One region of the Undibacterium sp. TJN19 genome, then DNA from elsewhere that is predicted to be linked to it. Evidence: predicted binding sites of a transcription regulator. Region 1 holds the regulator's gene; the other holds the start of a gene.

Evidence for each region. Region 1 encodes FliA, which starts transcription of late flagellar genes. Its sites were predicted from a motif close to CTAAAGTTTNNNNNNNNNNNGCCGNTA; they were not measured.
Region 2: the regulator FliA is predicted to act here: its motif matches at 3,780-3,806, upstream of fliD (flagellar filament capping protein FliD).

Annotation. Positions count from the first base shown of each region.
Region 1 is NZ_JBMPPL010000011.1:44,353-52,902, reverse strand. It holds gene flgA (flagellar basal body P-ring formation chaperone FlgA) at 1-314, shown strand, start outside; gene flgM (flagellar biosynthesis anti-sigma factor FlgM) at 467-778, shown strand; gene ACO0LH_RS23265 (flagella synthesis protein FlgN) at 781-1,269, shown strand; gene motD (flagellar motor protein MotD) at 1,306-2,121, opposite strand; gene ACO0LH_RS23255 (flagellar motor protein) at 2,146-2,886, opposite strand; gene ACO0LH_RS23250 (RNA polymerase sigma factor FliA) at 2,868-3,599, opposite strand; gene ACO0LH_RS23245 (MinD/ParA family ATP-binding protein) at 3,607-4,449, opposite strand; gene flhF (flagellar biosynthesis protein FlhF) at 4,442-5,722, opposite strand; gene flhA (flagellar biosynthesis protein FlhA) at 5,719-7,809, opposite strand; gene flhB (flagellar biosynthesis protein FlhB) at 7,806-8,550, opposite strand, start outside.
Region 2 is NZ_JBMPPL010000014.1:33,967-42,516, reverse strand. It holds gene ACO0LH_RS25620 (flagellar hook-length control protein FliK) at 1-848, opposite strand, end outside; gene ACO0LH_RS25615 (flagellar protein FliT) at 854-1,189, opposite strand; gene fliS (flagellar export chaperone FliS) at 1,196-1,666, opposite strand; gene fliD (flagellar filament capping protein FliD) at 1,736-3,745, opposite strand; gene ACO0LH_RS25600 (flagellar protein FlaG) at 3,852-4,229, opposite strand; gene ACO0LH_RS25595 (flagellin) at 4,319-6,139, opposite strand; gene ACO0LH_RS25590 (tetratricopeptide repeat protein) at 6,476-8,550, shown strand, end outside.

The DNA of each region.
Region 1 (8,550 bases):
CCAAGGTAAAAGGGGATATTTCCAAACTACCGGCAGGTGTGGTTACCAATCCAGATCAGGCGGTGGGCAAGGCCATGCAGGTATCCATCCCTTCAGGCAGCGTGCTGCGTGTCGATGCGATGAAGAATCCATCGGTCATACAACAGGGACAATCGGTGCGTGTCATCAGCTCAGGGCCAGGTTTTCAGGTAATGACAGATGCCATCGCTCTCAATAACGCGTCCGACGGACAGGTTGCCAAAGCCAAAACCAGTTCAGGTCAGACTGTCAGTGGTCTGGCTAAAAGCGGTGGCATTATAGAAATAGTTTATTAAAAGAAAATATTTCAAAATATTTTGAGTATGTTTCCGTTAATCAATACAATTAAATTAATGCAATATTTTTTTGAAGTAAGGTTAAAGTTTAAAATTACACAGCCGATAAACTGGATGTAGATGTTTGTAATTCCCATACTGAGGGTATCGCTGTGAAAATTGATGACGCACTAAATAAGACCTCCGGACTTCCAGTAAGCCCGCAGCAGGCACGCACGGAAAAACCGGCGGATAGCAAGGCGGATGCAGTTCCAACGCCTTCCCATAATGTACAGATTTCAACCCTGTCCACGCAATTGCAGGCATTGCAAAGCACGCAGGCAAGCAACGCTGTCTTCGAAACGAAGAAGGTGGAAGCCATCAAACTGGCAATTTCTGAAGGCCGTTTTCAGGTCAATTCAGAGAAAGTCGCTGATGGGCTATTGGAAACTGTCAAAGATTTACTTAACGCCAGAAAACGCTGATCATGAACGCAACAAGTTCCGGACACGCTGTCATTGAACAGTGTATACAGGAAGAAGTGAATACCATGTCTTCCTTGGCTGAATTGCTGAAGAAAGAACAGTCCGCACTTGTTGAAAGCGATGTCAGTTTGCTCAATGAATATATCCAAAGCAAAGGGCAACTGGTCAGCAAGATGTCCGAACTGGAAAGAAAGCGCAATACTTGCCTGGTTGAATTAGGCTATAAAGCAGATATTGAAGGCATGCGCGCCTATTTGGAACATGCAGGCAACGTCAGTACGCTGGCAGGCTATTGGGAAAAATTATTACAAATATCTCAACAGGCAAAAGAAGTTAACCGCACCAATGGCACATTGATCAACCGCAGGTTGTCAATAAACCAGGCCACCTTGAATGTGTTGCAGCAAAATAACCCTGCTGGCTCAATGTATGGCCCGAACGGCCAGTCAACAATTAAAAACACACCTGGCAAAGGCTATATAGCTACCTGAACCTCAAAAAAGAAGCGGGTATCAAGCAAACAGATCCTAATTAGGGTCTGTTTTAATTTGTGGCAAGGAACTGCTGACTGGTTTCACTGGCGCAATCGGCACATCGACCGCTGCTTCGGGCAATACAGCCAGAATAGTGACCGACACCCGCCGGTTTCTGGCACGCCCTTCTGGCGTTTCGTTTTCGCTGACTGGCAATTTTGCGCCCTGCCCCACCGCAGTCACCCGCGCCTCATCCACGCCGTTTTCGGTCAGCAAGCGTGCTACCGTACTGGCCCTGACCGCAGATAATTCCCAGTTGGAAGGGTAAATCGGATTTTTGATAGGTACGTTATCAGTATGCCCTTCGACCTGGATTGCATGCGTATCAATCTTGAGCACACCGGCAATCGCTTTCAAAGCCTGTATGGAATCCACGTTTAAGCGAGCATCGCCAGGGGCAAACAACAGGCTGGCATTGATTTCTATGGTAATACCCCGGCTGGTCTGGCTGACCCTGACCTTGCCTTCGCGCACCAGTGGTTCCAGTACAGTCATGATGTCTTTGGCCATGGTAGTCATCTGCGCACGTTCTTTACGCAATGCTTCGCTGGCGCGATTTTTTATCAGCGGCAGCGGATCGAGCCTGACTGCCGGGTCGCTGCTACTCTCCACCGGTTTTGGCTGGAGCACCATGACTTTGCCAAAAGCACCGGTCAGTGAATTCGATAAAACCCGGTATTTACCTTCGTTGACCGAAGAAATGGCATACATCACCACAAAGAAAGCAAATAGCAACGTAATAAAATCCGCGTAAGAAACCAGCCATCGCTCATGGTTTTCTGGTTCTTCGTGGTATTTTTTTCTGGCCATATGAGTTGATTTAATGAGGCATGCTTAGTTTTTATGATTGGTCAGTCTTTCCTCAACCACACGCGGGCTGTCGCCCAGGGCAATACTGTAGAAGATATCTGACAGCATTTCACGTCTCGTCACCTCACGCATGATGATCTCTTTTAATTTATGACTGACTGGCAAAAACAACAAATTCGCCATGCCTACACCATAAATCGTGGCGACAAAAGCAACTGCAATGCCGCCACCCAGTTTGGATGGGTCACTCAGGTTTTCCATCACATGAATCAGGCCCAGCACTGCGCCCAAAATCCCGATAGTGGGCGAATAACCGCCAGCTGCTTCCCAGATTTTTGCGGCCTGGCGTTGCTCCATTTCATACAGCGAAATATCAACGTCAAGGATATCCTTCAGGCGTATTGGATCTATACCGTCAATCACCAGACGCAAACCCTTGCCAATGAAAGGATCGGTAGAGGCATTCATATAGCGTTCAAGGCTTAAAAAGCCTTCACGCCTGGCAACCACGCTCCAGACCAGGGCATCTTCAACATTCTTCTTGCTGGTGTCAGGCGGCTCGGAAACGATCCAGCGCAGCATGCGCAGCCCTTGCCTGAATGAATTCAAACGACTTTGCATCAAGACCGCGCCCAGTGTACCGACCACCACGATCACAAATGCCGCTGGCTGCACCAAGGAAGACAAGCGTCCACCCTCCAGCAATTGGCCAGATACGATGCCGCCGACAACCAGAATCAGTCCGACTACGCTAGCCCAGTCCACGCTTTCTCCCTTAAGTATGCCCTGAGCCTGGCCACGGCCTGACTATGTAATTGTGATATCCGCGATTCTGAGACCCCCATCACGGCGCCAATTTCCTTGAGATTCAATTCCTGTTCGTAGTACAGGCCCATCAATAGTTTTTCGCGTTCAGGCAGGCTGTCAATCGCACCGATCACGGCATCACGGAAATCATCGTTCAGCAAATCCTGCAAGGGGTCGCCAGACAGGTCAGAACAGTAATGATCAAGAAAATGCTCTTTGGTATCGGCGTCATGAAAGTCTTCGTAATACACCAGTTGATGGCCACCGCTGTCGGTCAGCAAATCCTGGTATTCTTCGAGACTGAGCTTGAGCGATTTTGCCACCTCGGTTTCCAGTGGTGGTCGCCCCAGCTTTTGTTGCAGACTATTCATGGCATTTTCGATTTTGCGCATATTCTGGCGCACACCACGCGGCAACCAGTCACTGCTGCGCAATTCATCGAGCATGGCACCGCGTATGCGTTGCACCGCATAGGTTTCAAACTGCGCGCCGTGGGTATCTTCATAGCGGTTAACGGCGTCCAGCAAGCCTATCATGCCGGCCTGCACAAGATCATCCACCTCCACGCTGGGGGGCAAACGCGCCTTCAACTGGTAAGCAAGGCGCTTGACCAGTGGGGCGTGCTCCCTCAGGAGGAAATTTTTATCTGACTTTCCGCTAGCGGTGTACATTTTTTAATTAAATTCCGAGACCAACACCCAACTCAGGGACTCCCTCTATGCCCAAGGTGGTGCGTGCACTCATCGCCAATTGCTCAGCCAGCCTGGAAAAAGCCAGCGAAGCACGCGCCTTCGGAAAAGCATCAATCACTGAGCGTCCCAAATGTGCCGCCTTTCTCAAATGTTCATCGTCCGGCACATTGCCGACATAGTGCAAAGGCACCGCCAGATAACGGCCTGCCGCCTGAGCCATATTCGTATAAATCAATCTTGCCTCTTTTTCCGAAGCGCCAGAAACCAAAATACCATAGCCACGTCGACCCAACCTGTTGCTGACCCGCTTGATCAGGCCATATGCAGCCTTGATCATGTCAGGGTCGGCAGAAACCTGTATCACCAATTCGCTATCATCCAGAGAGGCGAGCGGAAAACCAGCTTCGAGGTTGATTTCACTGTCAACGATAACCAGATCCGAGCGATGCGCGACCACATCAAAAACCCTGGACAATTGCCGCGCACCTTCTGGCGGTAATTTTGCCATGCAATCTGCATTGCGCGTCAACATGGTGACCGACAAGCCGGCAGCGACGATTTTAATCGCCTCCTTCATTGTACGCTGTTGTTGCGCTACATCCAATAAGGTCTGATCATTGCTTGCGTTGAGCCAGGCACCAATACTGTCTTCCGAAGCCCGGGCGTCAACCATCGTGACCTGGTTACCCTGACGTGCCAGGGTAACCCCCAGGTTGACGAGCATGCCACTCTTCTCGTCTTCTTTCAATGCCGACAAAAACGTAAATACCCGGGGCTTGGGCCCCGCCAGCATGCGGCGCAAACCTTCTGCCTGATCAAATCTAGCCAAGAGACACCTCCCGGTTTGCCGTAGTTGCACTTCCTGAAATACGGCCGCCTGTGGCTGTACCCGCCATTAGCAGAGGCAGTTCCTCGTCGAGAAAGCGGAAAGCAGCGGTTTCGCGCTTCAATTTAAAGGCGCGGTCAATCAGGTATTGCTTGTTGGCGATATGCAGATCTTCCGGTACCCGCTGGCCGCTGGCGACGTAATACACCATCAGCTTCTGGCGAATGGCAATATCAAGTGCGCCGCCTATCGTGGCAGCTTCATCGAGCTTGGTTAAAATGCAACCGGCCAGACCATTTCCCTGGTAAGCACGCACCACTTCACTCAGGGTTTCACCAGTTGATGTTGCATTGAGGCATAGCAGACGCTTCACCGGGGTGTCTGTTCCTGACAACATGGCAACTTGTTCGGTCACCATTTTGTCGCGCTGGCTGACGCCGACAGTATCAATCAATACCGTATGTTTGTTTTTTAATTCAGCCAGGGCAATACGCAAATCTGCCTCGTCCTTGACCGCATGCACCATCACCCCCAGGATTTTTCCGTAGATGCGCAGCTGTTCAAAACCACCGATACGGTATCCATCGGTCGTAATCAGCGCCAGCTTGGAAGGGCCGTGACGCATTACACACCGTGCGGCCAATTTGGCCGTGGTCGTCGTTTTGCCTACGCCGGTAGGGCCGACCAGGGCATATACCCCACCCTTCTCCAGCATTTCGTTTTCATTGTCTATGGTGGACAGGTTACGTATCAACACATTCTTGATCCAGTCCAAGCCATTATCGATCTTTTCAGCCTCTGGCAATTTTTCTACCAGATAGCGCGACAGGCTTGCGCTAAACCCCGTTGCCAGCATTTCACGCAGGATTTCTGCTTTTTGCGGTTGGCGCTTCTGGGTTTGCGTCCATGATATTTCAGCCAGTTGCGACTCCAGCATGCTGCGCATGGAGCGTATTTCAGACATCACGTTATTTAATTCGCTGACACTCACCGGTGGCACCTCTACCTCAGTAGGTACCGTCACTTTCAGGGGCCGATGCGTGGCAATTACAGGTTCCGCCTGAAAACGTGGCGCAAACCTTGGTTCATCCGGTACGGGGGCCTGATCACCTGACGCCGGCGCTATCGCGCTGATGGCCTCATCGGCCATTGCCAGTATCTCCACCTTGCCATCGACATTGCGGTTGGACAGGATGACCGCGTCTGCACCCAGTGCATCCCGCAACTGGCGCAAAGCTTCGCGAGAAGTATTAGCGGTAAATTTTCTGACGTTCATGATTGACCTCCGACCAGACTGGTGACTCTAATTGTTTTTGTTTCAGGTAATTCTGCATGCGATAAAACCTTCAATTGCGGCAGCGTGCGGCGCAAGAAGCGTGATAACAGGGCGCGCAACGGGGCTGGCACCAGCAAGACCGGGGTTAAACCCAGTTGTTCCTGATGCTGGGCCGCAGCTTCGGTCTGGCTGGACAAGGTATCGGCCAGCCCAGGCTCTATGCCTGCGCCATCACTGCCACTGGTTTGCAGGGCCTGCATCAGCAAGCGCTCAAGCCGATTGTCGAGTGTCATCACAGTCAATTCATTACCCGTCGGGAAGATCTGCTGAACGATGGCACGGCCCAAAGCAACCCTGACCTGGGCCGTCAACTCATTGGCGTCCTGGGTATGCATGGCTTGCTCGGACAAGGTTTCTATGATGGTGCGCATGTCACGGATATGCACGCCTTCAATCAACAGGTTTTGCAAGACCTTCTGCAAGACAGACAAAGGCAGGATTTTCGGTACCAGCTCTTCCACCATCTTCGGCATTTCCTTGGCCAGGTGGTCCATCAGCAGCTGTACTTCCTGACGTCCCAATAGCTCGGCCGCATGGCTGGTGATCAGATGATTCAAATGTGTAGCTATGACCGTACCGGAATCCACCACGGTATAGCCCATGGCCTGCGCCTGTTCGCGCATGCCACCATCTATCCATACGGCAGGCAAGCCAAAAGCCGGGTCATTGGTCACGGTACCTGGCAAGTTGCCAGTCACCATGCCAGGGTTGATCGCCAGATACTGACCACTAAGGGCCTCGCCCGCGCCAACCTCTACGCCTTTAAGTGTGATGCGGTAGGCAGAAGGCTTCAATTCCAGATTGTCACGGATATGTACCGGGGGTGACAGGAAGCCAACCTCCTGAGCAAACTTTTTGCGTATGCCCTTGATACGGCGCAGCAATTCCCCGCCCTGGGTCTTGTCTACCAGCGGTATCAGGCGATAACCGACTTCCAGGCCCAATGTATCAACCGGCAAGATATCCTGCCAGGTGGCTTCTTCCATTTCCTGGGTCGGTACAGTGGGAGCGCTTGTTGCCGATGCTTCTTCTGGCGGTGGTGCGTTATTGCGCTTGTTCATCAGATAGCCGCCACCACCCAGAATAGCCGCCAACAAGATAAAGGCCACATGCGGCATGCCTGGTATCAAGCCCATGCCACCGATAATCGCCCCGGTGATGATCATCACCTGCGGCTTGGCAAACAGCTGTCCTATCAACTGGCCACTGATGTCCTGGTCACTGGCAACCCGTGATACCACGACGCCGGCAGCAGTGGAGATGATCAGCGATGGAATCTGTGCCACCAGGCCGTCACCAATCGCCAGCAAGGTATAATTTTTCAGCGCGGCGGCAAAATCCAGGTCATGCTGCACCATGCCAACGATAAGGCCGCCGACGATATTAATAACCGTCACCATGATGCCTGCGACAGCATCACCACGCACATATTTACTGGCACCATCCATCGCGCCATAAAATTCGGCCTCTTGCGCCACTTCAGTACGGCGGCGACGCGCCTCCTGCTCAGCAATCAGGCCGGCGTTCAAGTCTGCGTCAATCGCCATTTGCTTGCCTGGCATCGCATCCAGGGCAAAACGTGCACCCACTTCAGCAATACGGCCAGCACCCTTGGTGACCACGGTAAAGTTGATGATGGTCAGGATGACGAACACCACGATACCCACTGTGTAATTACCACCGATCAGAAAATGGCCAAAGGCTTCAATTACTTTGCCGGCTGCGTCTGGCCCGGTATGCCCCTCAGTCAGCACGACACGTGTTGACGCCACATTCAATGACAGGCGCAGCATGGTACTGACCAGCAGTACCGTCGGAAACACCATGAAATCGAGCGGCTTGATGGTGTACAGGCTGGTCAGCAGAACGATAATCGCAATCGCGATATTAAAGCTGAAAAACACATCGAGAATAAACGCTGGCAAAGGCAAAATCATCATCGCCAGCATCAGAATGATGAGGAAAGGCGCAGCCAGCGCCCGGGTGTTCATGCCATTCATCCAGGCAGGTAAGGTGAGGCCATTCATGCAATTGCTCCTGCTTGATTATTCGGGTCCAGCTCTGGTGGCACGGGCAATTCATCAGGTTTTACCGGCTTATTGCCGCCATGGGTACGATAAGTACGCAACTGATAGACATAGGCCAGAACCTCTGCCACCGCTGCATAGAGGGTTTCAGGGATTTCATCCCCCAGCTCCGTATGTTTGTATAAAGCACGTGCCAGCGGTGGTGCTTCCAGCAACGGGATTTTGTGCTGCACACCCAGCTCACGAATTTTTGCGGCGACAGCATCAGCACCTTTGGCCACCACTTTCGGCGCACCTGAGCCGCCTTCGGTATATTTGAGTGCTACCGCAAAGTGAGTCGGATTGGTGACGATGACATCTGCAGTAGGAATTTCAGCCATCATGCGGCGGCGCGCCATTTCACGTTGCTGTGCACGGATTTTTGCCTTGATTTGCGGATTACCGTTGGATTCCTTGGATTCCTGAACCACTTCCTGATGGGTCATCTTCAGTTTTTGCGCGTACTGCCACATCTGGTATGGCGCATCGATCGCTGCAATCACGACCAGTGAAGCAACAATGGCGAGAAAACACACACCCATCATATGGCCGACATGCGCCGGGCCGTTCTTGATCGCTTCCAGGGGCAAGCCAAATATGGCGCTTTTCTGGTTCATGATCACTACCCAGGCGACACTGCCGACCAGGATGGTTTTCACGATCGCCTTTAACAATTCCACACCTGCGCGGGTAGAAATCATA
Region 2 (8,550 bases), on a different contig from region 1:
TCATAAAACAAACCGCTGGCACTAATCTGATTTTGCAGCTTGGTTGCGGTAGTGACGGTGTCTTTCAAATTCGCTGGAGCACTTAGAATTGGGTCCTGACTGGCGATGCTGGTTTTTGGGCCTTGTGGATGTTGTGTCTGCAAGATCTGATCTATAAATTTTGCTGTGCTGCTCAGCGAAGTTGGTGTGCTGCTATTTTTGTCCGTCGCCAGCTCAGGAGCAGGGGTGTTGACTAAAGGCGCTTTGACATTGATTTCGTTAGCTCTGGCAGTTGCTAGCTGTTGAGTGCCTGAGGGCTTTATTGCATCAGGGACGTCGCTCACAATTTTATTGCTACTATCAACATTTTTCGACAGGGTCACTACGGCAGAGGCATCCTCTTTGGCCGGCGTGCTGTCGGGTGAAATTTTACCGGGCGAGGCCTGGGGCCTGGCGATAACACCTGTTTCGCCCACATCAGAGGCAAGGTAATCCCTTAATGTGTTTGATGGGCTGGTTTTTTCTGCATTGGGGTTGTAATTTTGAAGCAATGCTGTGTGCGCAGGCACATCACCACTGTTTTCTAGCAAAAATGTCGGTCTTGGGCTTGTGCCGACCAGGCGCAAGGGAATCTGGTCGCCGGTTTTACTACCTTCGGGCAGCAACATTTTTGCGGTAATTCCCGCGACCCGGACGGTGAAACTGCCATCCATGAGCTTGGACAGAACTTCACCTTTTAACAACTGACCTGTAACAAGCTGGGCAAGCTTGGGAGTGATATCCTGTTTTAGCTCGCTAATTGCAGAGGCGGCAGTTGGCGCCTCGATATTGGCAACTGGCCTGCTAATTATATCGAGCCGTTCAGGCATACAATTCAGGCAGAGCTGCCTGCACCATAAGCTCTGGAAAGTTTTCTAGTGGTACTGGAATTTTTCATTAAATCAGATAATTGCGCCATCCATGGTTCTGTCAGGTCGCGAATTTCTTTATCATCTGCGAGTATCTTCTTGATGATGCGAATTTTTTTATCCCGCATATCGGCAGGAAGATCAAAGGGAATTTCATTTTCACGCAAGGTTTGTACGCGACTGGAGCAATCATGTTCCAGTTGTCCCAATAATTCCCAGTTGCCAGAGCGGGCAGCTTCCAGCATGTTGCCGGTGATGGTGGCCACATTTTCATACAACGAGATTAGTTCCAGACTATTCATCTTGATTCAAGCCTCAACAAAGTTAGCAGGACGAGGTGCTAATGGATCAATATTTACTTTTGGGGCTTCACTTACTACTTCCTTGGTCGGGGCGATGGCTTCCCATGAAGTTTTTAAATCACGTAAAAGGTTTTGTATCTCTGTCAGCATGGTTTCATTATTTTCCAGATTGGCTTGAATTAATCTGGCTGTCATGTATTCATACAGCGAGTCGAGGCTAACGGCAATTTCACCACCAGCCTTTTTATCAAGACTGGCGCGCAGGCCGTTTTCAATAATTGCGATGGATTTGGAAATGGCCTGACCTTTTGGTGCAATTTCACCATTGCGCAAGTGTTGCAGCGCATTGGAAATAGACACGATAGCCCCGTCAAAAAGCATAACGATCAACTTATGAGGGCTGGCTGCGATGACGCCGGTTTCTATGCCAACCTTGGCATAAGCATTTGCGCCACGTGCTTGTGATGAGCCAAACATATTGTTTTCCTTATATTCTCTGCGTGGTTATCGAATTACTGTTACTCATTACTCACTGCTTGCTACTGTTTACTTGCTACCAGACAGCGCTGCCAATTGCTGGGTCAGGAAGGTACTGGTGTTATTGAGGCTGCTGACGATGCTGTCCAAGGCTGTAAATTGCGCCCTGTACCGCGCTTCGATATCAAATAAGCGGCTATTCAAGACATCGCGTTGCTTGCCTATGTCCTTGATGCTGCTGTTGACGCCTGCCGTGGTGCTGGTAATGGTTCCTGAGCTGCCTATGAAGCCGCTTAACAAACCACTTAACTGTGTCGCATAGCCGACGGAGAAATTCACGGTACCCCTTGCGCCAGTTGAGCCACCGGCAACGAGTAATTTCAGCCCATCTGCCGGGCTGCCGCTGGCGCCTGACAGTACCTGTCCGTTACCGGTTGCGGTTATTCCATTTAATGTGCCTGCGACGTCCACGCCACTGGTGCCGCTCACCACACTGCCTGTCAGTAAGGCAATGCCGGTCCCTGTTTGATTGGCGACATTAATGGCAGAGGTAGAGCCAAATTTATTTGATTCCAGCACCAGAGCGCCACCGACTATGCTGGCTTTGGCGGTCGCGCTGACCGAACTAAATGCCGACGTACTGTTGATCGATGACTGGATCAGGGTGGCCAGGTCGGTCGGGGTGTAATTGCCGGCCGCCAGGCTGACGTCAGCAACCACGCCATCCAGGGTAACGCTGATTTTTGTATTTGGATCAATGGTGGTGGTAGCTGGCAGTGTCAGATCACCAGTCAGCTTGGATTTGGTCGCAATTTGTGTAATCGCCAGATCATAGCTGCCAGCTTTGGTCGTAGAAGAAGAACCAGTAATGCTGGCGAGACTATCAGTCGCCGAACCTATAGAAGCAAACAGGCCGCCTACATCGCTAAATTTGGTGGCAAGTGCCGATGAGAGCTTGGATGCATCCAGCGCAATGGAGCCATCTTTCTGGAAGCTGACACCAATCTGTGACAAGGTTGTTAAACCACCGCCCAGGCCATTGACTGAAGAGGACAAGGTTTTTCTGATCTGATTCTGTATGCTTTGTGTGGTTGAATCACCCAGCAGCAAACCGGCCTTATTGGTCGTCGCATCATAAGCAGTCAGGCTCTTGATAGTGCTGTTAAGATCATTGTAAGCTTTGACAAAACTTGTGACCCCCGCTTGTATACCGGTGGTATTGGGCGACACGGATATTGAAGTAGTGCCGACTTTTGAAACCGTCAGCGATACGCCTTGTATCGCGCCCAATACTGTATTGGATGCACTGGAAATGGCAATGCCATTGACCGTCAGGCTGGCGTTTTGCGCGGTACTGACTTCCGTAAAATGTTGCGTGCCAGCCGGATCATTAGCCAGTAGAGAGGTAACAGCGGCATCTTCGCCTGATGAGGTGATTTTGATGCTTGATGCTGCACCAGTTTTGCTGGAATTGAGTACCAAGTGATAAGGGGTGGCACTGCCGTCACCTACGATAGATGCGCTTACACCGATATTTGCCGAATTAATGGCATCACGAATTCCTTGCAAGGAATTATTGGTGCTGTTTATTTTTACGGTACCTACCGTTTGATTGGGATCTTGCTGGAATGTCGTGCCGCCAGGATAGACCCCATTTGTTGCTGTTCCGGTGATGGTGCCGAATTCAAAACTGATGGTGGTTTCAGTACCAGTACCAATCGCATCGGTAGAGTTGACCTGACCTGCACTGGAAAGGCCCTGTGCTTGCGCCAGCTTGGTCACGGCTACATTATAGCTACCAGCTGTTGCTGAGCTGTTGGCAGTGGCAAATGCAATGGTCGAATCGCCGGAGCTAGCATTCAGTGATTGAAATGTCGATGGCGTGTTCAGTGATGTCAGGGCACTTTGAAAAGCGCTTACAGCGCTACTCAACGATCCATATGCGGATAATTTGGCCTGATAGCTCGCTTCTTTGGTCGCCAGCAACGTTAATGGCTGACTCTCCACCTGCATCAGTTTGGAGACGATGCCATTGACGTCAAGATTAGAGCCAATGCCTGTTGATTGAATGCCTGCCACGTGATTCCCCTTTGTTGGAAGTACTTTACTTTATTATCGGCAAAGGTAAATCAGACTTTAGAAGGGAATTTACCTGCTTGTTTTGAATATAGACATAAAATTCATATTAGGCGGTTTGTTTTATTAGTAAACCTTGTAATTTGTCCAGTGATTTTGCAATCTCTAATGCTTCTTCAGTAGGAATTTGTCTGATAACTTGCTTGGTTTGCTGATCGACAATCTTGACGACCACTTCTTTTGCGTCATGGTCGACGCTAAATTCCAGGTTTTGCGAGCTGACCTGCAAGGATTTATTAATTTCGTCTACCGCTTTGGTAACTTCTTCAGCCGACGCTGACTTCTGGCTTTGATTGGCGGGAGTAACGGGATTGGCAATCTGCACTGGTGCAGCGCTCTGGGCTGTAGTAGGGGCTGGCGTTGCGCCGGTATACCGGTCTGTAACAGGTGCTCCTGACGATGTGCTGTTAATCGATAGGACATCCATGATGTTTCCTTAAAGTAAAATACCCCTGATCAAAAAATTGACCAGGGGATCACTCATTTCTCAATGAAAAACTAACTTACTTTCATTGATTAGCCACGCAGCAGGGCCAATACACCTTGTGGCAATGCGTTCGCCTGAGCCAAAATTGCAGTACCAGCTTGTTGCAATACCTGGCCACGTGTCAATTGCGCTGTTTCTTGAGCAAAGTCAGCATCACGGATACGGCTACGGGAAGCTGTCAAGTTTTCAGAAGTCGTATTCAAGCTGTTGACTGCTGAAGAGAAACGGTTTTGATAAGCACCCAGAGAAGCACGTGAACTATTGACAGAGGCCAGGGCCGCATCAATAGTCGTCAAGGCCGAAGTTGCGCCAGCTGCTGTCGTCAGGTCGAGTGAGGACAAACCTGCGCCAACCGTTGCCGTTGCAGCAGTAGCACCAGCTGTCACGCCCGCAGCAGTGGCACCGGCACCAGCAACATTGGTTGTACCTACAGCCAGACCGGAGTTGGCCAGCGTGGCGGTACCTTTTGTTGTAAAGGTGTAGCCGGCATTTTGCGAGCTTGTCAATGTAAGAACGCCAGCGACATTTGATGCAGTAACACCAGTGTCTTTGGTTTTCAGGTTGATCGCATCGCGGATGGCATCGCCTTGCAAAGTGGCTGTTGCGCCGCCAGTGATTGCGCCAATATCTACACCGTTGATCTGGATGTCGCCAGCAGCGATATTGGAGTTGGTGCCAGTGATAGTTGTACCACTTGTTGCAGCACCAGCGCCGCCATTTGCCAACACGATACCGGCAGAGCTGGTCGATGTCAGTTTAACTGTACCAGCTGTAGTGGTTGTTGCAGCAGCAGTACCGATAGCAGTGGCTGCACCGGTAGTTGAGCTACCCAGACCTGTTACTGTGGAAGCCAGACCGGAAGATGCATCAGTTTTGGAAACAGTGATGTTTCTGCCATCAGCAGCTGTCAGTGCAACTGCACCAGTAGAAGAGTCAAATGCAGCTGTTACGCCAGTTTGTGAAGATTTTGCGTTAATGGCAGCAGTAACTTGCGCACCACGTTCAGCAGCAGAACCAGCAGATGCCAGCGCGCCGATATCAACACCGTTGATCAGGACTGAGCCAGCAGTGATTGCTGTAGCAAAACCTGTTGCAGCTGTGCCGCTGGTAGTTGTAGCTTGAGCCGTTGCAGTAACACCTGTTGTACCGTTAGAGGCATTGATGGCGGCAGCTTTGGCAATCGCGCTACCTTTGCTGTCTGCATAAGATACGCCGTCGCTGCTGGTTGCGCCAACATTGAAACCGTTAATGACCAGATCACCAGACTGGAAGCCGCCTACGCCATTCACACCACCGGAGACGCTGGTCGTGTAGCTGGAACTTGCACCAACACCCAGGCTGGAAGACTTGGCGCTGGCGATGGAGGAGATGGAAATTTGATCGTTCGATGTTGCATTTGCACCAACTTGGAAAGTTTGTGCTGTGAAGCTACCGTCCAGCAGATTAACGCCGTTAAAGTTGGAAGAGCTGGCAACACGATTGATCTCTGAAATCAGTTGTGAAGCTTCGTTGTTCAACGCAGCACGGTCACTTGCGCTGTTAGAGCCGTTGGCAGCTTGCACGGCCAGATCACGGATACGTTGCAGGTTGGAGCCGATTTGTGTCAAATCGCCCTCAGCGGTTTGCGCCAGGGAGATACCGTCATTCGCATTACGAACAGCTTGATTCAAGCCGCCGATCTGAGAAGTCAGACGTTCAGAAATCGCCAGACCCGCAGCATCGTCTTTTGCGCTGTTAATACGCAGACCGGAAGACAGACGTTGCAACGAAGTGTTGAGGGATGACTGAGATGTAGTCAGATTGCGTTGTGCATTCAAAGACGCAATATTGGTATTAATAAATGAAGCCATGTTATTTCTCCTTACCCAAGTTATGTAAATATGGCCGGTGGCCTTAAACTTTGGTCTGTTTTACCAGGATATTGGACCGCCGTTGCAATCAGGTATCGGACGCTTATTTCAAAAGTTTAATGGGTTGCTCAAAGTAAATATTTTATTTTGGGGGTAAAGTTGGCTTTAATATTCCGCTAAACGGCAGCATTTCAAAATACTTGAGACGTTTTATATGTTTATTTCGGGCTTTAAACAGGTTTTTTTTTGCTATTGTCGACTGGGAAAAGTATTAGTTTTTGTTAAAAAACCTGGGCCTCAAAGTAGTGCCGTATCCCTTTAAATAAAGGTTTGACAATGAGTCAGCATCTTTCGTCTTCCCCATCTGATCCAGATATTGCTCAAATTACAGCAGAACGTGCGCTGGAGCAGGCGATTGCCCAGGTGTTGCAATTGGCGCAAGCGTCGCTGGCGGCGGGTGATACACAAGGTGCCATTGCGCATTACAAAGTAATACTGGAAAGTATCCCCGATCACCATGAGGCAAATTTCAGTTTGGGTAAGCTGTTGGTATCGACAGGTTTGCCCGAGGATGCACTTGCTTACCTGGAAGCAGCAATTCAGGGAGCGCCGCAATGTGAAGAATATTGGGATACTTATATAGATGTACTAAATCTGTTCGGCGACACGGAGATTGTCCGCCAAGCCCGGGAGCTACGTACATCATACTTTCAGAATACTGCGTCTATCGATAGTGACGTAGTAAAAGAGAGCAATAAAGACCAGCAAGTGGCGACGGCCAAAGCGTCAAAAGCCGCAGCTACTCATAAAAGCGGTAGTAATGTCCCTGAAATCAATAAATTATCGACATTGTATGCGCAGGCGAATTTCAAAGAGGTCGAGCGCCTGTCACGTAAGTTAATCCAGAAAAATCCGCAAGATGGGATTGCCTGGCGCTTTCTGGGTCTTGTCCTGCTCAATGCGGCAAATTATCAAGAAGCAGAGAAAGCCTTGTGTACCTCGCTAGAGCGCATGCCAGATGATGCCGTGGCACATTTCAATTTTGCCCTGGCCCTGGTTAAAAACAAGAAATTTGAGGCCGCGGAAACGCATTATCGAAAGGCGCTGGACATCGATGACACCATGCAGGCGGCTTATAATAATCTGGCAAATTTATTAAGAGCTACAGGCAAACTGGAAGAGGCAGAAAGCTGTCTGCGCAAATTATTGAGTTTTGCGCCTGATTTCGCGGTGGCGCATATCAATCTGGTCGGGATATTGCGGGAAAGAAAGCTGCTTCCACAAGCACTGGAGGAGGCATTGCAGCTTTTATCAAGCTATCCTCAATTGGCAGAAGCCCATCATGCTGTCGGTTCTGTGCTGTCTTTGCTGGACAGGGATGATGAAGCGCTGCCTTATCTATTGCGGGCGATAGCATTGAAGCCCGAATTTGCAGAGGCCTATAATAATATTGGCAGTATCTATTTGGATAAAAAAGATTTTGCTGCTGCAAAAGTCTATTTCGAAAAAGCCTTGCAAAATAACCCACACCTGAGTAACGCCCACCGTTGCCTGGGGCAGATAAGCATTTCGCTTGATTCTGATATTGACATGGCAGAACAGCACTTTCGGCGTGCCATCGCATATGGCAAGAATGAAAGCGAAGCCAATACCTGCCTGTTATTTTGCTTGAGTGAAACCGGGCAGCTCAATCCGCAAGAGCTGTTTCAAGAGCATCTGGATTACAGCACAAGATACGAGGCACCTTTGATACCAGGCTGGCCACAGCATCACAATGTCAAGGATAAAAAACGTGTTTTAAGGGTGGGCTTTGTGTCTGGTGATTTTTGCAATCATGCCGTCGCCACATTTGCCATACCTGTTCTTGACTACTTATCCCGTATTGCTACGCTGGATTTATATGCTTACGACAATAATGAAGTTGAGGACGAAGTTACCAAAGAAATACGCTCATACTTCAAATTCTGGCGGAAAATAAATAAAGTAGATGATGAAGTTGTGGCGCAACAGATTGTTTCAGACCAAATTGATATCCTGTGTGATTTATCAGGACATACAGCCAAGAACAGATTAATGGTGTTGGCGCACAAGCCTGCGCCTGTTCAGTTGAGCTGGATAGGTTATCCGGGCACGACGGGTCTGAAGGCGATGGACTATTTCATTGGTGACCGGTTTTACCTGCCTGAGGGAAGGTTTGATCATCTGTTCACAGAAAAGATTGTTAACTTGCCTTGTGCCGCACCGTTTCAACCAAGTGCGCTGGCGCCGTCAGTACTGGGTTTGCCTGCACTTGAGAATGGCTATATCAGCTTTGGCAGCTTTAACCGTTTAAGTAAAATCAATGCGCTGACCATACAAACCTGGTCAAATTTATTGCTGCAAGTCGCTAATTCAAAAATTCTGATTGGTGC